DNA from 3 places in the Bradyrhizobium sp. LA2.1 genome. Region 1 is predicted to be linked to each of the others. Evidence: predicted binding sites of a transcription regulator. Region 1 holds the regulator's gene; each other region holds the start of a gene.
The links. The regulator LexA, encoded in region 1, represses DNA repair genes until DNA is damaged. The targets are predictions, from matches to a motif close to TGTTCNNNNTGTGTTCNG.
Positions count from the first base shown of each region.

Region 2: uvrA (excinuclease ABC subunit UvrA) is a predicted target of LexA. The motif match lies at 3,372-3,389, and genes of this name have one in related genera.
Region 3: recA (recombinase RecA) is a predicted target of LexA. The motif match lies at 1,594-1,611, and genes of this name have one in related genera.

Region 1 is NZ_JBEPQI010000023.1:14,732-22,573, reverse strand. It holds gene ABIB95_RS34260 (hypothetical protein) at 1-131, shown strand, start outside; gene ABIB95_RS34255 (molybdopterin molybdotransferase MoeA) at 363-1,574, shown strand; gene lexA (transcriptional repressor LexA) at 1,751-2,452, shown strand; gene ABIB95_RS34245 (hypothetical protein) at 2,660-2,890, shown strand; gene ABIB95_RS34240 (hypothetical protein) at 3,083-3,517, shown strand; gene ABIB95_RS34235 (GAF domain-containing protein) at 3,741-4,682, shown strand; gene ABIB95_RS34230 (ComEC/Rec2 family competence protein) at 4,692-6,986, opposite strand; gene ABIB95_RS34225 (DUF2171 domain-containing protein) at 7,082-7,315, opposite strand; gene ABIB95_RS34220 (nuclear transport factor 2 family protein) at 7,495-7,842, opposite strand, start outside.
Region 2 is NZ_JBEPQI010000008.1:374,832-382,673, reverse strand. It holds gene ABIB95_RS18855 (hypothetical protein) at 1-269, shown strand, start outside; gene uvrA (excinuclease ABC subunit UvrA) at 297-3,275, opposite strand; gene ABIB95_RS18845 (outer membrane protein) at 3,580-4,335, opposite strand; gene ABIB95_RS18840 (outer membrane protein) at 4,481-5,245, opposite strand; gene ABIB95_RS18835 (outer membrane protein) at 5,435-6,187, opposite strand; gene ABIB95_RS18830 (outer membrane protein) at 6,411-7,100, opposite strand; gene ABIB95_RS18825 (outer membrane protein) at 7,334-7,842, opposite strand, start outside.
Region 3 is NZ_JBEPQI010000004.1:329,800-337,641, reverse strand. It holds gene ABIB95_RS09570 (hypothetical protein) at 132-281, opposite strand; gene ABIB95_RS09565 (hypothetical protein) at 387-554, opposite strand; tRNA gene ABIB95_RS09560 (tRNA-Gly) at 1,099-1,211, shown strand; gene recA (recombinase RecA) at 1,704-2,792, shown strand; gene ABIB95_RS09550 (hypothetical protein) at 2,889-3,884, shown strand; gene gcvP (aminomethyl-transferring glycine dehydrogenase) at 4,037-6,904, opposite strand; gene gcvH (glycine cleavage system protein GcvH) at 7,085-7,453, opposite strand; gene gcvT (glycine cleavage system aminomethyltransferase GcvT) at 7,464-7,842, opposite strand, start outside.

The sequences.
Region 1 (7,842 bases):
CGGATTCTGAGCTTTCCGCCAAGCTGATCAGCAAGGCCGCCGACCTGAAATCCCAGGCCGACCCGCTGCCTGACAAGGATCAGGGCCCCGCAGCGCCGGACGTCAGTCCGTACAAGCCGCCGGGGGGCTGACCGATGCTGGCCGTGGCTCTCGTCCTTCTCGTCCTCGCCATGGCCATCCTCGTACCGGTCTGTCTCGCCTTCTGGATCATGCCGCGGCGGACGTGATGCTCACCCTTCATCGCAGAGCGGATGACGCAGGATAAATCATCCTGCGCGGCCACTGTTTTGCCTCTGCGCCTGCACTCGGCTAGAACTCTCGCCGCCGATTTGCCCGAACGGGCCCAGCAGGAGTTTTCACCCGTGGCCCTGATGCCGGTTTCCGACGCGCTCGCCGCGGTGCTGGCGGGCGCAGAGCCGCTGCCTGAAGAGATGATCGCGCTCGACGCGGCCTTCCACCGTGTGCTCGCGCGCGACGTCGCCGCGCGGCGCACGCAGCCGCCGCAAGCGATGTCGGCAATGGACGGCTATGCGGTGCGCGCGGTCGATGCGGCCAAGATCGACTCCCAGCTCACCCTGATCGGCGAGGTCGCGGCGGGCCGCCCGTTTGCGGGATCGGTCGGCGCCAGCGAGGCCGTGCGTATCTTCACCGGCGGTGTCGTTCCCGATGGCGCTGATGCGGTCGTGATCCAGGAGGACACGATCACGGACGGCAAGCGCATCACCATCAAGGAAGCCGCCGTAACGGGGCGGCACATCCGCCCCGCCGGCGTCGACTTCTCGGAAGGCGACGTGCTGCTGCGCAAGGGGGCCCGGCTCACCGAGCGCGACCTCGCGCTCGCCGCCGGCATGAATTACCCGCAACTGCCAGTCCGACGACGCCCGAAGGTCGCGATCCTCGCGACCGGCGACGAGTTGGTGATACCGGGCACCACGCCCGGTCCCGGCCAGATCGTCTATTCCAACGGCTACGCCCTGCACGCGCTCGCCCGCAGCGAGGGCGCCGATACCATCGACCTCGGCGTTGCCGCCGATACGCTGGAGGCCACCACGGCCGGCATCGGCCGCGCGCGGGAGAGCGGCGCGGACATCCTGATCACGACCGGCGGCGCCTCTGTCGGCGACCACGATCTGGTCCAGCAGGCGCTGAGGGACGAAGGTATCTCGATGGCGTTCTGGAAGATCGCGATGCGGCCCGGTAAGCCGATGATGAACGGGCGGCTCGGGGCGATGCGTGTGATCGGCCTGCCCGGCAATCCCGTGTCATCCTACGTTTGCGGCTTCCTGTTCATGGTGCCATTGATTCGCGCGCTTTCGGGCCGTTCGATGATTCATCACCGCCGCGAACGCGCGGTGCTCGGCCGCGATGTCGGCGCCAACGACCAGCGCGAGGATTACCTGCGCGCACGCCTCGAGCTGCGCGACGACGGCACGCTCGTCGCCCTTCCGGTCAATCACCAGGATTCCTCGCTGCTTGCGAATCTCGCTGCGGCACAGGCACTTCTCGTGCGCGCGCCATTCGCGTCGAAGGCCGAAGCCGGCACGCCTTGCGAGGTCTTGCGGTTGCCCGTCTAAGCGCTTCGTTCGCGTGCGTTCCGCGAACTTTGTCGCGTTCACGGTAAATTAAGCAGTTGCGGAACATGTATCGAACATATAGTGTCCGTTCATGATTTGTTTCGAGAATGTAGCGGCTTACTGCTGAATTCAGCGTCTCGGAATCGAACGACATCAACCGGGGGATTTTGGTCGAGATGTTAACGCGCAAACAATACGAGCTCCTGCGGTTCATCAGCGAACGGCTGAAGGAAAGCGGCGTGCCGCCCTCCTTCGATGAGATGAAGGACGCGCTCGACCTGCGCTCGAAATCGGGCATCCATCGCCTGATCACTGCGCTCGAGGAGCGCGGCTTCATCCGGCGCCTGCCCAACCGGGCCCGCGCCATCGAGGTGATCAAGCTGCCCGAGCTTCAGGCCGCTGCCGGCAGCCGCCGCGGCTTCACGCCGAGCGTCATCGAAGGCAATCTCGGCAAGGTCCGCACGACTTCGAGCCCACCGGCGGACGAGGGCGAGCGCCCCGTCGCGGTCCCCGTGATGGGCCGCATCGCGGCCGGTACGCCGATCGAGGCCTTGCAGACCCGCAGCCACACCATCAGCGTACCGCCTGACATGCTCGGCTCGGGCGAACATTACGCGCTCGAAGTGCGCGGCGATTCCATGGTCGAGGCCGGCATTCTCGACGGCGACATGGCGCTGATCCAGCGCAACGAGAGCGCCGATACCGGCGATATCGTGGTGGCGCTGATCGACGACGAGGAAGCAACCCTGAAGCGCTTCCGCCGCCGCGGCGCCTCGATCGCGCTCGAGCCCGCCAACGCCGCCTATGAGGTCCGCATCCTCCCGCCCAACCGGGTGAAGATCCAGGGCAAGCTGATCGGGCTGTACCGGAAGTATTGATACCGGACGCGCCGGTATTGGTCATTTCGCGCCCCGCGCGCTTTCGATCGGCATCGCCGATCCGAGATTGGAGCGGACGATTGTCCGCTTCCGCTGGATAGTCTTTCTGGTTTCGCGCAGATTATCCGGCCCCTCCTCCAGCGGTAAATCCTCGGCACGCCGCACGAAGCAGCCCTGCTTCGCGGCCTTCAGGTTCGAGGAGAAGTCATGCGCCGGATCGTTCTGAGCACAATTGCTGTGGCGCTGATCGCAGCATCAGCGTCGCAAGCCTTGGACGTGCAAGCCTTGGCCGTGCAAGCCTTGGCCGCGCAATCGCGGCCCCATGTCCGCAAGGACACCGCCGTAGGCGAGCAAGTCCGCAGGGCCCTCGACGCCGTCGGCCAACCGTCGCGGCCGGGCTGGCAATATTCCGGCTGGTCGGCGCCTGCGGGGCGCTGACACGCGCCTGCAGAATGCAAAGGGGCGGGCTTTGTTCCTGGTGGATTCGGGAAAGTTAATGTGATTGCGGCCTGCGGCGGCGAGCCGTAGATTTGCCTACAACCCGGCAGAACGTTTGGTATTTCCACTCTGATAGAGGCCTGCGCCTCGATTAAGAGACGTGGGTCGCTATCCCTGCATGAGGAGCACCCGATGTGTGACTACAGCCTGCATGCCGTCGCGTCGCGTCCCGCCGAAGTCGGCGAGACGATCGTCACGACAACCTTCCGCGGCACCTCGACGCGCGGCTTTGCCTCCGCGGCCGATCCGACCGTCGCGGTCTGCCTGCTCCCGGGGACGGAGCTCGCCTTCGCCGACAACGTCCGCTACGACAATCGCTGGATCTGGACGCGCACCGTCAATTCGCGCGTCGGCAAGTTCGGCAAGATCGATCCGCACATTCCCGATCGCCATCATGATGCGATCGAATTCCCCGACGGCAAATCCGTGCTGGTGACGCAGCTGGTCGAAGGCCAGCGTGCGACCGTGCTGCAGCTACCGGTGACCCAGCCGCTCGGCGAGCGCGAGCACAAGCCGCAGACCATCACCGACAGCCGGACAACCATCACCCGCCTGCCGATCGGCTGATGCAGCCATTCCCGGCCGGCAGGTCGGGCCAGGATTGAAATCGCCATCGCCGGCCGAGGCCGGCGAGATGGTGTCGTTTGTGTCCCGCGAAACGCCATCGGGCGGACCAAGCCGTGGCGTCTCCCACCGCACGAAGTTTGCGCTGTCCTGCCTGAATTTTGAACGTCCGTTCCGCAGCCAAATGGCCGATGCTTGGTGCGACTTGAGACGGCGGGCACGTTCGATGAAGACCTTCATTCGCGTCGTTGAACTCTGGGTGCCTGACCGCACGCGCATGCGGCTGGAATTCGGCGGCGGCCTCTACGGCGAAGGGTTGTCCGCGTTTAGGGACGTGAGCGAGGATCTGCACTTCGGATATGACGAGGGACTTCCCGGCAAGGCCTGGGCCGGCGGCCACCCCGTGATCCTCACCAGATTCACCGATTCCTATTTCAAGCGGACCGATCAGGCCATCGCCGCCGGGCTGACCTGCGGCGTGGCGGTGCCCGTGTTTTCGGGCGAATTCCTGCAAGCCGTCATGGTGCTGTTCTGCGGCGACGACGAGGCCCATGTCGGCGCGATCGAGCTCTGGCACAACGATGCCGAAACCTCCCACGAGATGGGGCTCGTCGACGGCTATTACGGCACCGCCGACATGTTCGAATTCAACTCCCGCCACACCAGATTTCCGCGCGGCTTCGGCCTTCCAGGCCGCATCTGGAAAGCCGGCCTGCCGCTGATCATCAAGGACCTGCACGATGCCAGGAGTTTTCTGCGCTGGGAGGACGCCGCCAAGGTCGGAATCAATCTCGGCGTCGGCGTTCCCTACTGGACCGGCACCGATCAGACCTGGGTGCTGACATTTCTCTCGGCGCAGGCGACCCCGATTGCGCGACGCTTCGAGATCTGGGTCCCGGACGAGGCCCGTTCGGCGCTGGTCTTCCGCACCGGCGATTGCAGCGCGCAGACCGACCTCGCCGCGCTCTATGCGACGAAATCCATCGCCAAAGGCGAAGGCAGCATCGGCGGGGCCTGGGCCACCGGCATGCCCGCGCTCAACGACGATCTCGCGCGTGACGGCTCGGTCGCGGCCTCGCAGGCCAGCGCCTCTGGACTGAGCCAGATGGTCGTCCTGCCGGTGATCGGCAATGCCAGGCTCGACGCCGTGCTGGCCTGGTATCTGTAACCCGTCCGCTCAATCCTCAGCCTGCAGGTCCGCTTCCGATGGCGTCGCGTCGCGGTTGCGGGGAGCCGCCGCCTGCGGCGCAAGGCTCGCGCTGAAATCCGCCTCGCCGGCCGCCGCCGGCGACCACGGACGGTCTGCCCCCCTTGCCTTCGCCGCCTGAACCGCGAAGCCGTCGCCGCTTCGCGTCAGCGCCAGCGCGCCCTGCCTTGCGAGACGCTGACGGTCGACAACCATCGCCGCGCAATCCGGCGGCGCCGGCCGCGCCGTCACCACCAGCGCGGCCCGGCTGCAATCGTCAGCCAATGAATCGATGCGCAAGGCCAGCGCGACCAGGCGCCCGTCGGCGAGCGGCGTGACGCAGCCAGCCTCGTCGCACGACACGCCGGCGGCCAGAGAGGCACTGCCGGCGTCGCGCGGATCGGCGTCGGCGGCGAGCCATTCCTTCAGAAGAAAACTGTCCTTGCTCGACCTGATGAGTTGCAGGTGCCCATCCCTGCCCCGCACCGCGACACTCTGGCCGTCACCGGCGATCAGGACATCGGGCTGCCGCGCGCACAGTCCCCAGAGGATCGCGGCCAACAACACCACCGCGCCGGCCCAGCGCAACGGCGTGCGCAACAAGCCCATCACGATGATCCCCAAGCTTGCAGCGATCAGCGGTGCGATGCCGAAAGCCGAGATACGGCCGATCGCGCCCGGCAAAGCGGCCACCCAGCGCGACACCGCAACCATCCAGTCGATGCCGATCCCCATCAGCCACCAGAACGGACCATCGAGTCCGAACGGCGCTGCAATCAAGCCCAACAGGCCCGCGGGCATCACCAGGGCCGAGACCACCGGCATCGCCCCGAGGTTGGCGAGCACGCCGAACGGGGTGACGCGGTGGAAATGGAAGGCGGCATAGGGCGTGGTCGCGAGCCCCGCGATCAGCGAGGCCAGGAACAGCATCGCGATCTCGCGCCCGCCCCACATTGCAATCCGCGCGGTCGCGGAATGATCTGGCGACGCAAACAAGTTCGGCATGCCGATCTGCACCAGCGCCACCAGTCCGAGCGTTGCTGCGAACGACATCTGGAAGCTTGGATGCACCAGCGCTTCCGGCGCGACCGCGAGCACGATTAGCGCGGCCACCGCCAGCGTGCGGAAGGTGATGGCACGGCGATCGACCATGACCGCGATCAGCACCACCGCGGTCATGAAGAACGATCTTTGCGTCGCGACCTCCGCGCCCGACAGCAGCAGATAGAACGCGGCTGCGACCAGTGCCGCGGCCGCCGACCATTTCTTGATGGCAAAGCCGGCCGCCATTCCAGGGATCAACGCCAGCAGCGCGCGCACCGCGAAGAAGACCACGCCGGCGACGACCGCCATGTGATATCCGGAAATCGAGAGCACATGTCCGAGCCCCGAGATGAACATGGCGTCGTTGACGGGCGTGGTAATCGCATCGCGCCGGCCCGTGAGCAGCGCGGTCGCGATCGCCCGGTTGTCACCCTCGAGCGTGGCGCGGATGCGCGCGTCGATCGCATCGCGCAGACCCTGCATGAAGGCGGCATAACGCAGCCGCAAGCCACCGGCATCCGGCGGCACCGATGCCGCTATCGTGCCCATCACGAATCCGGAGGCGCCGATGCCCTGGAAGAACATGTCGCGCGAAAAGTCATAGCTGCCGGGGCGCACCGGCGACAACGGCGGCAACAGCCGCGCCTTCAACTGCACGAAGCTGCCGACCTCGGGCGCAGTCCCCTTGCGCACGGAGAGGCGCACGCGCTCGAGCTTGACGTCGCTGCGCTGCGCCTCCATCGCGGTGACGCGAAGGACAAAACGGTCGGTGCGCTCACGGATGTCGCGGGTCTCGACGAAGCCCGACAGCGAGACGGAATAAAGCGGCTTTGCCAGCACCGTGTGCGCGATCCGCGCGGTCTTCCAGGTCGCCGTGGCAAGACCGGCCGCGACCGCCGCGATCATGATCGCCGGCGCAAACAACCGGCTCCGCCGCAACAGCACGGCGCCAAGCGTGAGCGCGATGGCCGTTGCGGCAACGACCCACAGCACCGGTTCATGATCGGCGGCAAAGTAGAGCGCGATGCCGCCGCCGAACGCGACCGGCACCCACGGCAACAATCGCCCGGCGCCGGCCTCGGCGCGCGCCCATTCGCGCAGGGTCCCGGCCAGCGACGTCCAGAGGTCGAACCCTGCCGGCACGAGGCCGCCCGCGGATGCAGCTCGGCCGACGGGCCAAGTCCCCGCGATCCAAGTCCCCGCGATCCCCTGGGACCGAACTGGTCGGCCCGGCTCCGCCATTCCCTGCACCTTACGATACGCGACCGGCCTGGAGGCTACCGGAACGTGTGGTTACGCGAATAGCGGTACGGATCAGGAACGGAGCGAAGGTCCCCCTACTTTTCCTCTTCCATCGTCACGGCGACGTCCGCCTTCGCCGAGAGCCGGACCTTGTTGCCCTCGACACCGGCGACGAGGCCCTTGTCGATGAAGTGATGGTGGCCCTTGTGGCTGCCCTCGCCGCTGTCCTTCTTGGTCAGCTTGATGCGATGGCCCTCGACCTTGTCGACCGTGCCGATGTGGACGCCATCGGCGCCGATGACTTCCATATGCTCTGCGATGTTCTGCATGGTGGGTTCCTTGTTGGACCCACCCCAACGCGCGGGGGCAGCGTTCGTTGCTATCGCAATTCCGGGGCGCGCCACTTGGCGCGAGCCCGGAATCCATAACCACAAGCCGGGGTTATGGATTCCGGGCCTGGCCCTTCGGGCCATCCCGGAATGACGAGAGAGGCGGAGTAGCGCGACGGCTAGATCAACGGCGCGCGCGACGAGGCATGGTGATTGACGATCTTCCAGTCGCCGTCCTCGCGGAGGATGACCCAGCTCATCTTGACCGAGAACTCCGCCCTCTCGCCGGCGAGGTCAAACGACACGATCGCGGCCATGTTGATCAGGTCCGGGTTGGCTTGCGCGGCGCGCACCTCGGAAAACACGGCGCTCGGCTGGCGCCAGCGCGGCAGGCCGTTGAAGTAGTCGGCGACGCCGTCCCTGCCCCGATAGAGTCTTGGATTCGAGCCGAAGAAGAACGCGTTCTTCGCATAGAGCGACGACAGCGCGGCCGCATCGAGCGTCGCGAAGCCGGCGCACCATTTCGC
Region 2 (7,842 bases), on a different contig from region 1:
ACGTGATCTTTGGTCAAACGCTTTTTGAAGTGAAGACGGTCGAACGTCCGGTGCGTAGTAGTGACATCAGACAGACGATAACGTACGCCGCGCTCAATGCGGCGTCCAACAAGTTTGCCCTTGATAGTGTCGGCCTATTCAATCCAAGAAGAGGCCAGTATTGCACGCTAGATTTGGAGCAAGTGTGTTTCGAGATCTCCGGGATGTCGGCTCAGGAGCTGTTAACCGTTATCATCCAAGCCCTCTCAAGCGGCGAAATATCTAGATAATTCGTAGCACGTGAGAGCGTTGAGCAATCACTCCGCCGCCTCGCTCGTGCTCCGCCGCTTCGGCTTCCGCGCCTTCTTCAGCACCGGCTCCAGAAACTTGCCAGTATAGCTCCGCGGCGCCTTCGCGATATCCTCCGGCGGGCCCCAGGCGACGATCTCGCCGCCGCCGTCGCCGCCCTCGGGGCCGAGGTCGATGACCCAGTCGGCGGTCTTGATGACTTCGAGATTGTGCTCGATGACGACGACCGTATTGCCCTGCGCGACCAGCTCGTGCAGCACCTCCAGCAGCTTCTTGACGTCGTGGAAGTGCAGGCCGGTGGTCGGCTCGTCCAGGATGTAGAGCGTGCGGCCGGTGGCGCGCTTCGACAGCTCCTTGGCGAGCTTGACGCGCTGGGCTTCGCCGCCTGACAGGGTCGTCGCCTGCTGGCCGACATGGATGTAGTCGAGGCCGACGCGGTGCAGGGTCTGGAAGGTCTCGCGCACGCGCGGCACCGCCTTGAAGAAGTCGGCGGCTTCCTCGACGGTCATGTCGAGCACGTCGGCGATGCTCTTGCCCTTGAACAGGACCTCCAGCGTCTCGCGGTTGTAGCGCTTGCCCTTGCAGACGTCGCAGGTGACGTAGACGTCGGGCAGGAAGTGCATCTCGATCTTGATGACGCCGTCGCCCTGGCAGGCCTCGCAGCGGCCGCCCTTGACGTTGAAGGAGAAGCGGCCGGGCTCGTAGCCGCGCGCCTTCGCTTCGGGCAGGCCGGCGAACCATTCGCGGATCGGCGTGAAGGCGCCGGTGTAGGTCGCGGGATTCGAGCGCGGGGTGCGGCCGATCGGCGACTGGTCGATGTCGATGATCTTGTCGATGTGCTCGAGGCCCTCGATGCGATCGTGGGGCGCGGCGCCTTCGCTGGCGTTGTTCAGCTTGCGGGCGATGGCCTTGTAGAGCGTGTCGATCAGCAGCGTCGACTTGCCGCCGCCGGAGACGCCGGTGACGGCCGTGAACAGGCCGAGCGGAATCTCGGCCGTGACGTTCTTGAGGTTATTGCCGCGCGCGTTGACCACCTTGATGGTGCGGCGATGGTTCGGCGGGCGCCGCTCCGGCACCTCGACCTCGAGCTCGCCGGTGAGATATTTGCCGGTGAGAGATTTCGGGTTGCGCATGATCTCGGCGGGCGTGCCTTCGGCGACGATGTTGCCGCCGTGCATGCCGGCGCCGGGGCCGATGTCGAGGACGTAGTCGGCGAGCAGGATCGCGTCCTCGTCATGCTCGACCACAATCACGGTGTTGCCGAGGTCGCGCAGGCGCTTCAGCGTGTCGAGCAGGCGCGCGTTGTCGCGCTGGTGCAAGCCGATCGAAGGCTCGTCCAGCACGTAGAGCACGCCCGTCAGTCCCGAGCCGATCTGCGAGGCGAGGCGGATGCGCTGGCTCTCGCCGCCGGACAGCGTGCCGGAGGAGCGGGACAGGGTGAGGTAGTTGAGGCCGACGTCGAGCAGGAAGGTGAGGCGCTCGCGGATCTCCTTGAGGATGCGGCCGGCGATCTCGTTCTGCTGCGTGTTCAGCGCTTCGGGCACGGTCTCGAACCATTCGCCGGCCTTCCTGACCGACAGCTCCGAGATCTCGCCGATATGCTTGCCGCCGATCTTGACGCAGAGCGCTTCGGGCTTCAGCCGGAAACCCTTGCAGCCCTCGCAGGGGACGTCGTGGAAATACTTTGCGAGCTCCTCGCGCGCCCACTCGCTCTCGGTCTCGCGATAGCGGCGGTTGATGTTGGTGATGACGCCCTCGAACGGCTTCTTGGTGTCGTAGGAGCGGACGCCGTCCTCGTAGGAGAACTTGATCTCGTCCTCGCCCGAGCCAAGGAGGATCGCGTTCTGCGTCTTCTTCGGCAGATCCTTCCATTTGGTGGTCAGCGTGAACTTGTAGTGCTTGCCGAGCGCGGTCAGCGTCTGAATATAGTAAGGCGACGACGACTTGGCCCAGGGCGCGATCGCGCCCTTACCGATGGGGAGCTCCTTGTCGGGGATGACGAGGTCTTCGTCGACATGCTGCTCGACGCCGAGGCCGCCGCAGGCCGGGCAGGCGCCATATGGATTGTTGAACGAGAACAGGCGCGGCTCGATCTCCGGAATCGTGAAGCCGGAGACGGGGCACGCGAATTTTTCCGAGAACAGGATGCGCTCGGGCCCGCTCTTGTCGTGGATTTTTGCGGTCTTCTTCTTCTCCTCGACGGGCGCAGCCGCTGCAGGTGCATCGGCGAACTCGACGACGGCGAGGCCCTCCGCGAGCTTCAGCGCGGTCTCAAAGCTTTCGGCGAGGCGCTGGCCGATGTCGGCGCGCACCACGATGCGGTCGACCACGACGTCGATGTCGTGCGGAAATTTCTTGTCGAGCGTCGGCGCCTCCGCGAGCTCATGGAAGGTGCCGTCGATCTTGACGCGCTGAAAGCCCTTCTTGAGCCATTCGGCGAGCTCCTTGCGGTACTCGCCCTTGCGGCCGCGCACGACGGGCGCGAGCAGATAGAGGCGGGTGCCTTCGGGCAGCGCCAGCACGCGGTCGACCATCTGCGAGACGGTCTGGCTCTCGATCGGTAGGCCCGTGGCGGGCGAATAGGGCACGCCGACGCGCGCCCAGAGCAGGCGCATGTAGTCGTAGATCTCGGTGACGGTGCCGACGGTCGAGCGCGGGTTCTTCGACGTCGTCTTCTGCTCGATCGAGATCGCCGGCGACAGGCCGTCGATCTGGTCGACATCAGGCTTCTGCATCATCTCCAGGAACTGGCGCGCATAGGCCGACAGCGATTCGACGTAGCGGCGCTGGCCCTCGGCATAGATGGTGTCGAAGGCGAGCGAGGATTTGCCGGAGCCGGACAGCCCCGTGAACACCACCAGCTTGTCGCGGGGAATCTCGACGTCGACATTCTTGAGGTTGTGCTCGCGCGCGCCACGGATCGTAATTGCGCGCAGGCTGGATCCCGCGTTCTGCTGTTGGCGCTTCGCCTTGATCACTTCATCCATCCGAGTTGCCCTCAAGGAATCCCAAAGGTGCGCGATCGCGCCAACAAAAAAGGCGCGCGTCGCCCGGAACCGGGATCGGCGCCGATGGGTATGGCAGCGAACGTAGGAAGAACGGGGACGGATTTCCAGTGGCGTGTGCGAATCGTCAACGGATTGTTGGCGCGCTGGCGGCATCTGGCAGGAGCAGGGCCCCCGGAACATGCGAAGGGCCGGCGCGAGGCCAGCCCTTCGTTCGCGTTTGAATGCGGATTTGGGGCAATCCGCACATGATCAGGACTTGGAGGTTCCTGTGGGAAGCTTTGTCTCAGTATTTGGCGACGACCGGGCCGCCCCAGCGGTAATTGATGCGGATCAGGCCCATGTCGATATCCTGGCCGATCCGGTCGGTGCGCTGGGCGAAGCCGCCGACGAGCGTTGCGAAGTCGGCGCTGTGATGGCCGAGGAAGACATGGTTGTACTCGCCGCCGACCGACCAATTCTCGGCAAAGCCCCATTCCACGCCGATGCCGATGGTGTAGCCCCAGCGGGTCTGGTTGACGCTGTTGAACACCGCGGCCGGGACGCCGGGGACGAAGGTGTCGTACTTGTCGTGCGCCACCGCGGCGCCGGCCTTGCCATAGAAGAGCAGGTTGTTGACGGCGTAGCCCATCTGGCCAGTGAACAGGCCGAAGCTGTCGATCTTGGTCTGGTTGGTGAACAGCGGCAGCGCCACGCTGACATTGCTGCCCTTGAAGTCGGCCCAGTTGCCCTGGCCCTCGATGCCGAACACCCAACGCGACTTCTGCCAGCGATAACCGAGCTGTCCGCCGACCGTGCCACCGCCCGCATTGTGACAGCCTTCGCCAACGGCCGGATCGACAGCGATGCCGAGCGCGCGGGTCACGCCCCAGCAGGCATGGGCCAAGCCGCCGCCGCCGTTGATGCCGGCATAGATGCCGCTCCAGTCGTAGACGGGAACGGCGGCCGTCGGCGCCTTGTAGATCGGGAGATCGGCGGCGGTAGCCGGCGCGACCGCGCCAAGTGCGAACAGGCTGACCGCAGCCAGCATCCACGTCTTCATGTCACGTCCCCAACTCGCCAAAGCCATTCGCGGACGCCTTGCGCGCGCCTCACGACTCCAAGACGGTTGGGTGCACCCTCGCGCGAAAACAAAAAGGCCGGCGCAAGGCCGGCCTTTCGTAACGCGATGACGTCGGAGGCGAAGATCAGTATTTGGCGATGAGGGGGCCGCCGAACCTGTAACTGACGCGGGCCGTTGCAATGTCAACGTCCTGGCGGATCCGATCGGCGCGCGAGAACGTGCCGTTGTTGAACGTAAAGCGGTTGTCGCGCGATCCCATGAAGCCGTGCACATAATCGACGCCGACCACGATGTTGGGCGTTACGCCGAAATCGAGGCCAGCACCAACCGCTCCGCCCCAGCGCGTTTCATTCGCCCTGTCGAACACGAAGCCGGTGGCGGTGGTGAAGCCTTCGTATTTGTCGCTCACAACCATCGCACCACCCTTCGCGTAGAACAGCACATCGCTCCAGGCGTAGCCGACCTGGCCGGTCACGAGACCGAAGGCGTTGATCTTCGAGCGGTCTGAGCCGACGCCGCCGGCAGCCAGGCTCGGTCCATTGGAGCCGCTAAGGTGAGCCCAGTCGCCCTGGCCTTCCACGCCGAACACCCATGACGCGCTTTGCCAGCGAAAGCCGGCCTGGCCGCCAGCCACGCCGCCGGTCGCGGTGTGGCAGCCCTCCGATGCGGGGGGAGTGACCGGCGCACCGAGGATGTTGGCGACGATGTCCCAGCACTTATGGCTCCAGCCGCCACCACCGTTGGCGCCGATGTAGAAGCCGCTCCAGTCGTAGACCACGGCGATCATCGGGGCAGGAGCTTTGGTGTAGGGGCTCGCCGCCAGATCGGCCGCCGAAACGGACGTGGTCATCGCGACTATGCCGGCGGCGGCAAGCATAAACTTGTTCAAGACGGACCCCCCAAGGCCAAAGTTGTTGCGATCTTCGATACAACCTTCGAGGTGCGACAGTCTGTCACCGGAGGGTCACAGCGCGCCGAAAAATGGAACTTGTCCGCAAACGCTCATGCCGTACGCGCGAAAACAAAAAGGCCGGCGCAAGGCCGGCCTTTCGTAACGCGATGGCGTCGGAGGCGACGGTTAGTACTTCGCCACGACCGGGCCGCCGAAGGTGTAGTTCACGCGGACCGTGCCCATGTCGACGTCCTGCTTGATACGGTCGATGCGGTCGTTGATGCCGAGAAACGTGAACGAGTTGTTGCGCTTGCCCATGAACAGATGGTCGTATTCGATCGCAACGGACCAGTTCGGCGCGAAACCGAATTCGAGGCCGGTGCCGACCGCGCCGCCCCAGCGCGTCTCGCTTGCACTGTCGAGGACAACGCCGCCGATTAGACCGTTGTACTTGGCGTGCGTGACGGCCGCGCCGCCCTTCACGTACCAGAGCACGTTGTTCCAGGCATAGCCGACCTGGCCGGTGAACAAGCCAATCCCATCGATCTTGGTCTGGTTGACCAGCGGGGGCGGGGCAAGCACCAAGCTCGTATTCGAACCCTTCAGGTTGGCCCAGTCGCCCTGGGCTTCAAGGCCGAACACCCAGTTGGCCGACTGCCAGCGATAACCGACCTGGCCACCGACGACGCCGCCGGTCGCATTGTGACAGCCTTCAGCCGTGTCCGGACCCGCAAAGCCGAAGATGTTGTTGACATCCCAGCAGTTGCGGCTCGAGGCGCCGCCGCCGTTGATGCCGAGATAGAAGCCGGACCAGTTGTAGACCGAGGCCACAGCAATGGGCGCCTTGGTGTAGGGGCGGGCCGCCAAATCGGCCGCCGAGGCGGGAGCCAACGCGCTGAGTGCGAACAGACTGGCCGAGGCCAGCAAAACCTTCTTCATTTCAATTCCCCAGTTTCGTTTCTCTTTGTCGGCAAAAAACGGCCGACCCAATGACCCAACCGATGTCATCGCTCTACACCATTGAAGCCGAAGGTTGTGTCACCGGGATGCCACAGCTCTCCCCGAAAACGCTGGGAATCGGTTGGCCTGGATCGGTACGCGCAAAAACAAAAAGGCCGGCGCAAGGCCGGCCTTTCGTAACGCGATGCGTTGGAAGCGAAGCTCAGTACTTCGCGACCACCGGGCCCCCGAAGTGATAGTTCACGCCGACCTGCAGGGTGTGGAAGTTGAGCGTGCCGGTGGGCAGGGCGCCCGAGAAGTAGGTCTCGCCGCCGAGGCTGCGATAGAGGTACTCGCCCTTGACCGACCACTGCGGAGCGAAGAACGCCTCGACGCCCGCACCAACGGTCCAGCCGGAGTGCCACTTGCTGTCCGACGCGGTCAAGCCGAGAGCGGAGAGGCTGATCTTGTTGTCGATCCAGGCGTAGCCGCCGGTGCCGTAGAACAGGACCTGATTGACGGCGTAGCCGATACGGCCGCGCATGGTGCCCATGGCATCGGTCTTCGAGCTCGCCGTTGCGGTCACAACGCCGAAGCCGGGAACAACAGTGGCGCCGGTCACCGAAGCGCTGACGTCAGCCCAGGAACCATCCGCCTCGACGCCGAACACGACGTTGCCAGTCTGCCAGTTGTAGCCGGCGGTGCCGCCGACGAAGCCACCCTTCATCTTCGGGTCGCCGGAACCGTTTTCCCAGGCGCCGCCGCCGACGATACCGAGGTAGAAGCCGGTCCAGTTGTAGACCGAGGCCACCGCCACCGGAGCCTTGGTGTAGGGGCGCGCCGCGAGATCAGCGGCCGAAGCCGGAGCAGCGAGAGCGAACAAACAGGCCGAAGCCAACAAAACCTTCTTCATTTTCAAACTAATCCCAGTCCCGGTTTCTGTTTTTGCCTTCCGTGCGTTCGGAAGGACATCGGACGCCGTGGTCCAACTGATGTCGTGCTTACACGAGCAAAGCCGCAAGTTGTGTCTCCCAAAAGCCACAATAATCGCAAAACGTAACGGTGACTGACCTATAATTCCCGTTGCCCACGCAAAAAGGCCGGCGCGAGGCCGGCCTTTGATCTCCAAGCGATTTCAGAGGGATGTCAGTATCTTGCGATCATCGGGCCGCCCCAGCGATAGTTCACGCGGACGAGGCCGATATCGACGTCCTGGCTGATGCGATCGGAGCGTGTGGCAACGCCGAGCGGGGCGAAATTGCCGGATCCGGTGAAGCCGATGGTGCGGTTGCCGAGGAAGATGTGGTCGTATTCGAAACCCACGGTCCAGTTCGGGGCGAATCCGAACTCGACGCCCGCACCCACGGTGCCGCCCCAACGGGTCTCGTTGGCCCGGTCGAACTCGAGGCCGCTGGCGACGTCGAAGCTGCGGTAGCGATCGCCGACGACGGCGCCGCCGCCCTTCACGTAGACCAGGACGTTGTTCCAGGCGTAACCGACCTGACCGGTAATCAGGCCGAAGGCGTTGATCTTCGAACGATCGCGCAGGCCGCTGATCGCACTGATGTTGTCACCCGAGAAATCGGCCCAGTTGCCCTGGCCTTCGAAGCCGAACACCCAGTTGGCTGACTGCCAGCGGTAGCCGACCTGGCCGC
Region 3 (7,842 bases), on a different contig from region 1:
TCGCCAACGCGCGCATTGTACGATGGACCGTTCCGGGTGGATGGCGCGAGAGTGTCGCGCCACAGACCGGAATCTCAATCCCTTGGTTCGAGAGTCGTTCCCGTCAGGCCGCCTACTGAGGCGGCCTTACTTCATCCGCCCACAAAGCGGGTTATCGTGACCAGAAATACGAAGCCGATCCCGGTCACGGCGAGGAAGGCGAAAAATACCAGATGCGATACATGCCGAGCTAACCCGGGCGTGCCGCCATGGTTCAGGAGGTCGGCGAGCTCTCCGCCCATCTGGTGGTCTAGGCCGAGGTTGGACGGAGAGCCGCGCGCCGGACCCCCGTCGCATGACAATGCTAGGAACGTGCCATGACAGTCGTGTGAAACTATCGGCGCCGCTCAGTGGACGTTGATCTTATCCAAAGGCAGACGAAGCTCCGCCGCGCGCTCCTGGCGATCGCGCCTGCGGAACTCATTTTCCTTCTGTTCGAATTTGATCATTTCCTGCGTGGCGGCTTCCAACAGCCGATTGCGCCTGTCCGCCTGCTGCTGCGTGTTTTCCGTCATCACCCAGACTCCCTAAACTACCAGCGGCACCATCCTCAGACAGGCCGGACACCGTGAAAAGATTCGCTGGGATTGCGGATTTATGACGGCGACGTTCCGCTCGCGGATGCACCAAACGTAACCCCCGGAATAAAACGGGCCACCGTCCTTTTCAAATCAGGCCGCTGAGGCCGGAAACAGACCAGCGCCCAAAATCCGGGTGCTGTCCTAATTAGGACACCCGATCTGGCAGATCATGACACAAATGAAAACGCCGCCCGCTTGAAATGAAGCGCAGGCGGCGGCGTTCCAGCCCCGAGAGGGATCAGCAAAATCCCGGATATTGATCAGTCCGAATGGATGACGAGAAGGTTCAACGGCACAACGCGACCAAGCTCAAATGGATGCTTGGGGGCGCTGCGTCGAACTGGGCACTGAAATCCCCCAGCCAAATAGATACGGGTAGGAGACGAGATCGTTTCACACCCGCAGAGGCGGATAGGGCGCTGCTTTTCCGTGATTCTATGAATGGCGAGCTTGCGCGTTTTGATGCAGGAAGCGCATTGCGGATGTGGCGAAACTGGTAAACGCGGCGCCTTGCCAAAGGGCCTCGAGAGACCCTTTCCAGGGCGTTGGCCCAAAAAACCGTGAGGGTTCGATTCCCTCCATCCCGCACCAAAACCACTGAGTGGAAAATGGATTGAATAGCTGACAATGCACCGCCCCAACACAGAGCGGGTAGGGCACTAGTGGTCCGTGATGCCCATCAGCAATTTGAGAAAGATCGATTAGGGCGGCGCGCTCTTCCGGGTCTGGATCGACAAGGAAATCCTTGCCGAACAAGATCAGGACGACGGCGGGAAGAAAGACATCTTCGAATGAAAGAGGCCGCCCACTGAGGCCCTGTTCATGTAGATGAACAATACGTCTGGTTCATCAATATGAATGGACGTGTTCCGTTTGCTAATGCACGTTAAAATAGCTCCAGAACAAATCAGGCCACTGCACTTTTCAAACTAGGCCGCTGCGCTCGGAAACAGGCCAGCGCCAAAATCCGCGAAAGAACATATTGCGAACTTGGAACAAATAGGGTACATTGTTTTTATCGCCGGCCCGCCCCGCCAATCGTTTGTCCCTCTAGCGAATCCTCGCCATAAGGAGCACGACCCAATGTCCAACACTGCCCTGCGTATCGTCGAAGGATCTTCCATGGACAAGAGTAAAGCTCTGGCCGCCGCGCTCTCCCAGATCGAGCGCCAGTTCGGCAAGGGCTCGGTGATGAAGCTCGGCAAGAACGACCGGTCGATGGATGTCGAGGCGGTGTCCTCGGGTTCCCTCGGGCTCGACATTGCGCTCGGGATCGGCGGTCTGCCGAAGGGGCGCGTCGTGGAAATCTACGGGCCGGAATCCTCGGGCAAGACCACGCTGGCGCTGCACACGGTGGCGGAAGCGCAGAAGAAGGGCGGAATCTGCGCCTTCATCGACGCCGAGCACGCGCTCGACCCGGTCTATGCGCGCAAGCTGGGCGTCAACATCGACGAGCTCCTGATTTCGCAGCCGGACACGGGCGAGCAGGCGCTGGAAATCTGCGACACGCTGGTGCGCTCGGGTGCGGTGGACGTGCTGGTGGTCGATTCGGTCGCGGCTCTGGTGCCGAAGGCCGAACTCGAAGGCGAGATGGGCGATGCGCTGCCGGGTCTCCAGGCCCGTCTGATGAGCCAGGCGCTGCGCAAGCTGACGGCCTCCATCAACAAATCCAACACCATGGTGATCTTCATCAACCAGATCCGCATGAAGATCGGTGTGATGTACGGCTCGCCGGAAACCACGACCGGCGGCAACGCGCTGAAATTCTATGCCTCCGTCCGTCTCGACATCCGCCGCATCGGCGCGATCAAGGAGCGCGACGAAGTGGTCGGCAACACCACGCGCGTCAAGGTGGTGAAGAACAAGCTGGCGCCGCCCTTCAAGCAGGTCGAATTCGACATCATGTACGGCGAGGGCGTCTCCAAGATGGGCGAGATCCTCGATCTCGGCGTCAAGGCCGGCATCGTCGAAAAGTCCGGCGCCTGGTTCTCCTATGACAGCCAGCGCCTCGGCCAGGGCCGCGAGAACTCGAAAGCGTTTTTGAAAGCCAACCCCGACATCACCGCCAAGATCGAGACCTCGATCCGCCAGAACTCCGGCCTGATCGCCGAGCAGATTCTCGCCGGTGCACCGGAGCGTGACGCCGACGGCGAGGAGCCGGCGGACGAGTAAGGCCTAACGCGAAGAACTTTCGCGAGGAGCGGGCGCTGAGGACGTTGAGTTGCCGACGTCGTCAGTGCCCGTTTCGTTTTGTGGGGCGCGTCGGCAATGAAGCGTGTGATCCTGACCAGTTCGTCCGGCGTTGGTCTTGCCCATGCGGATCGCGCCGACATGGTCGTCCCGTTCATCTTTCGCTTCGTTTCGGGGCCACTGCCTACCTCGCATCACCTCGAGCAATACCTGACGGGAGGCTATGTCAGAGGCGATCCGGAGGTGCGTTGGTCCGATCTTGTTGGCCGGTTGCCTCAGACCGGTCTCGCGCACAAGGAGACAGGCCTGATTTGGTTTTGCGAGACCTATGGCGTCGATCTCATCGAGCTGTGGTTCGACCCTGAGCCCAATAGTCAGTTGCAACTGATCTGGATCCTCGATTATTTGCGGTCCCATCCATCGATCACCGATCGTCTGAGATTGCGACGTGTCAATTTCGATCTGCGCGGAGCGGACGGCACAGAGCTTCGCGATCGTATGGTGCGGGAATTGGAGGTCGCGGACTGCGACTTCGAGATCGCCAACATGGCCTGGGAAGCCTACCGGGCGCCAACGCCGGAGCTCTGTTTCGGATTGCTCGGCAGGGATTTCCCCAGGCTGCCCTTCCTGAAGCCTGCGATGGAACAATTGCTGGCAGAACTGCCATCACCAATCACCGGACTAGGTACGACGGAAGCGCGGCTTCTCGACCTGATTGCGCGGGGGCACAACCGTACCAAGGAGCTGTTTCAACCGGACGGTCCGCTGCAAACGCGCGTGTTCGATCAATGGGAATTGGGCCCGCTGCTCGAAGGGCTTGGGTCCGGCCCAATGCCGGTGATCACGGGTCTCGATCCGAAACTCGCGACGCTGGCCCCGCACGATGCGCGAGGCCGCAACGCGGCCTTTCGCCGAAGCCGGCTATCGCTCACCGAATTTGGGGAAGCGGTCCTTGAAGGCCGGGAGGATTTCCGCCGTCAAAACCCGATCAGACGCTGGTGGGGCGGTACGCTTCTCACCAACGAACGGCTTTGGCGGTGGGACCGAAAGAACCGTTCGCTCCTTGCACCCTAGATACGCGTTCGGGGCCGTAGGGTGGGCAAAGGCGCGCAAGCGCCGTGCCCACCATATTCCAACGCGCACAAAGGTGGTGGGCACGCTTCCGCCTTCGCTCTTCGAGCTACGGCGGACAAGTCGCTTTGCCCAGCCTACGAAGCTACGATCCCTTACTCCGCGGCCTCCGCGTAATCGCTCACCGGCGGGCACGAGCACACCAGGTTGCGGTCGCCGTAGACGTTGTCGACGCGGCCGACCGGGCACCAATATTTGTCGGTGCGCGAGGTGCCCGCGGGGAAGCAGCCCTCGGCGCGGGTGTAGGCGCGCTTCCAGTCGTCATCCGCGATGTCGTGCACGGTGTGCGGGGCGTGGCGCAAAGGCGAAGCCTCGATCTTGAAGCGGCCGGCCTCGACCTCGGCGATCTCCTTCCGGATCGCGATCATGGCGTCGCAGAACCGATCCAGCTCCGCCTTCGATTCCGATTCGGTCGGCTCGATCATCAGCGTGCCCGGCACCGGAAAGCTCATGGTGGGGGCATGGAAGCCGTAATCGATCAGGCGCTTGGCGATGTCGTCCACGGTGACGCCTGAGGTCGTCTTCAGCGGGCGGGGATCGACGATGCACTCATGTGCGACGCGGCCCTTCGCGTTCTTGTAGAGCACCGGGAAGTGCGCATCGAGGCGCGCGGCAATGTAGTTGGCGTTGAGGATCGCGATTTCGGTTGCGCGCTTCAAGCCGTCGCCGCCCATCATCAGAATGTAGATGTAGGAGATGGTGAGGATCGACGCCGAGCCGAACGGCGCGGCCGAGACCGGGCCGACCGGAGCTTCGGCTTGCGTCGCCGGGTGACCGGGCAGGAACGGCGCGAGATGCGCCTTCACGCCGATCGGGCCCATGCCGGGGCCGCCGCCGCCATGCGGGATGCAGAAGGTCTTGTGCAGGTTGAGATGGCTGACGTCGGCGCCGTAATCGCCGGGCCGGGATAGGCCGACCTGCGCATTGAGGTTGGCGCCGTCCAGATAGACCTGGCCGCCATGGCCGTGGACGATGTCGCAGATCTCGCGGATGTGCTCCTCGAACACGCCATGCGTCGAGGGATAGGTGATCATCACCGCGGCGAGATCTTTCGAGTGCTTCTCGGCCTTGGCGCGGAGATCGTTGACGTCGACGTCGCCGTTCTTCTCGCAGGCGACCACCACCACGTCCATGCCGACCATCGCGGCCGAAGCCGGATTGGTGCCGTGGGCGGAGGAGGGGATCAGGCAGATTTTTCGGTGCGCCTCGCCGCGCGCGGCATGATAGCCGCGGATCGCGAGCAGTCCGGCGTATTCGCCCTGCGCGCCCGAATTCGGCTGCAGCGAGATCGCGTCATAGCCGGTGATATCGCACAACCACTTTTCCAGCCGCGCGAACAGCGCGTGGTAACCCTTGGCCTGCTCACGCGGCGCGAACGGATGCAAGGACCCGAACTCCGGCCAGGTCAGCGGCATCATCTCGGTGGTCGCGTTCAGCTTCATCGTGCAGGAGCCGAGCGGGATCATGGCGCGGTCGAGCGCGAGGTCGCGATCGCTGAGCTTGCGCATGTAGCGCAGCATCTCGGTTTCCGAGCGATGCGCGTGGAACACGGGATGGGTGAGGAAGGCGGTGGTGCGCTTGAGCGACTCCGGCAGCGCCTCGCGCGTGGTGGCGTCGATCTCGGCGTAAACAAGCGTGCCGCCGAACGCGCGCCAGACCGCCTCGACGGTCGCCGGGGTCGTGGTCTCATCGAGCGCGACGCGGAGCGCGGTGTCGCCAACGCCGAGGTTGATCTTCTCGGCGGTAGCGCGCGCGACGATCTCGGCGCGCTTGGCACCGGCGTCCACGCTGAGCGTGTCGAAGAAGCTATCCGACTGCGGCGCAAAGCCGAGCTTGCGCAAGCCCGCTGCGAGCACGGCGGCGCGGCGATGCACGTTGCGCGCGATCTGCGCAAGCCCCTCGGGGCCGTGATAGACCGCGTACATCGAGGCGATTACGGCGAGCAGCACCTGCGCGGTGCAGATGTTGGAGGTCGCCTTCTCGCGGCGGATGTGCTGCTCGCGGGTCTGCAGCGCGAGGCGATAGGCCGGCATCCCGCGCGAGTCCACGGAGAGGCCGACGATGCGGCCGGGCAGCGAGCGCTTCAGCGCATCGCGCACCGCCATATAGGCCGCGTGCGGGCCGCCATAACCCATCGGCACGCCAAAACGTTGCGCCGAGCCGATCGCGATGTCGGCGCCAAGCTCGCCGGGCGAGGCGAGCAGCGTCAGGGCCAAGAGATCGGCGGCAACGATCGCGAGCGCGCCCTTGGCCTTCAACGTCGCGATCGCGGGCCTGAGGTCATGCACGGCGCCCGAGGAGCCCGGATATTGCAGCAGCGCACCGAGCACGTCTGATTTGTCGAGATCGGCGAGGGGATCGCCGACGATCAGGGTCCAGCCCAGCGGCTCGGCGCGGGTGCGCATCACAGCCAGCGTCTGCGGATGGACGTCCTTGTCGACGAAGAAGGCCTTGGCTTCGACCCGTGAGTGCCGCTCCGCGAGCGCCATCGCTTCCGCCGCGGCGGTCGCTTCATCCAGCAGCGAGGCGTTGGCGACGTCGAGACCGGTGAGATCGCAGATCATGGTCTGGAAGTTGAGCAGCGCCTCCAGCCGGCCCTGGCTGATCTCGGGCTGATAGGGCGTGTAGGCCGTGTACCAGGCCGGGTTCTCCAAAATGTTGCGCTGGATCACCGCGGGCAAAATCGTGCCGGAATAGCCCTGGCCGATCAGCGAGGTGAAGACCTGGTTCTCTCGCGCGAGCTCGGCCATATGCGCGATCGCCTCGGTCTCGCTCAAGGGCTTGCCGAGATCGAGCGGAGCGGTCTGCCGGATCGAGGCCGGCAGCGTCTCCGCCATCAGGGCGTCCACGCTCTTGGCGCCGACGGCCTCCAGCATTGCGGTGACGTCGCGCGCCGACGGGCCGATGTGGCGGCGAACGAAGGTGGCGGCGGTGTCGCCATTGGATTTGCGGTGCGCGGTCATCATGGGTCCTCGCTTTAGATTTCGCTGTCGCCGTCATGCCCCGTGAAGGCGGGGCATCCAGTAAACGCAGGCGTCACGGCTTGAGCCGAGAAGCCGCGGCGTACTGGATCACCCGCCCGAGTGCGCAGTGCGCACAAGGCGGGTGATGACACCGAATATGAGGTCAGAGTTCGCTTCATCTCACGCCGTGTGGGCCTTGTAGGCGGCTTCATCCATGAGGCCGCCGAGCTCGCTCTTGTCGGCAATTTTGATCTTGAAGAACCACGCCTTGCCTTGCGCGTCCGAGTTCACCAGCGCCGGCTCGGCGGCGAGCGCGTCGTTGGTCTCGAGCACCTCGCCGGTGACAGGCGCGTAGACGTCGGAGGCGGCCTTCACCGATTCCACGACGGCGGCGGCTTCCGCCTTCTTCAGGGCACGGCCGGCTTTGGGCAGCTCGACGAACACGACGTCGCCGAGCTGCGACTGCGCGTAGTCGGTGATGCCGACGGTGGCGACGTCGCCGTCGATGGCCAGCCATTCGTGGTCGGAGGTGTACAGCGTCGTGGTCATTGTCTTGTCCTCAGCGTTTGTAGGTGTTTTTCACGAAAGGCATGGCGGCGACCGTGAGCGGCAGCCGCTGGCCGCGCACCTCGGCGAAGAGTTTTGTATCGAGCGCGCTCGATGCCGTAGGCACGTAGCCCATCGCGACCGGCGCATTCAGGCTCGGGCCGAAGCCGCCCGAGGTGACCTTTCCGATCGGCTCGCCGCCGGCGTCATCCGCAAACAGCAGCGCGCCCTCGCGCACCGGCGCGCGGCCTTCCGTGCGCAGGCCGACCCGGCGGCGGCTCGCGCCGTTATCGAAATGAGCGAGGATCGCATCGGCGCCGGGAAAGCCGCCGGTGCGCGCGCCGCCGCTGCGGCGGCTCTTCTGCACCGACCATTCCAGCGCGGCCTCGACC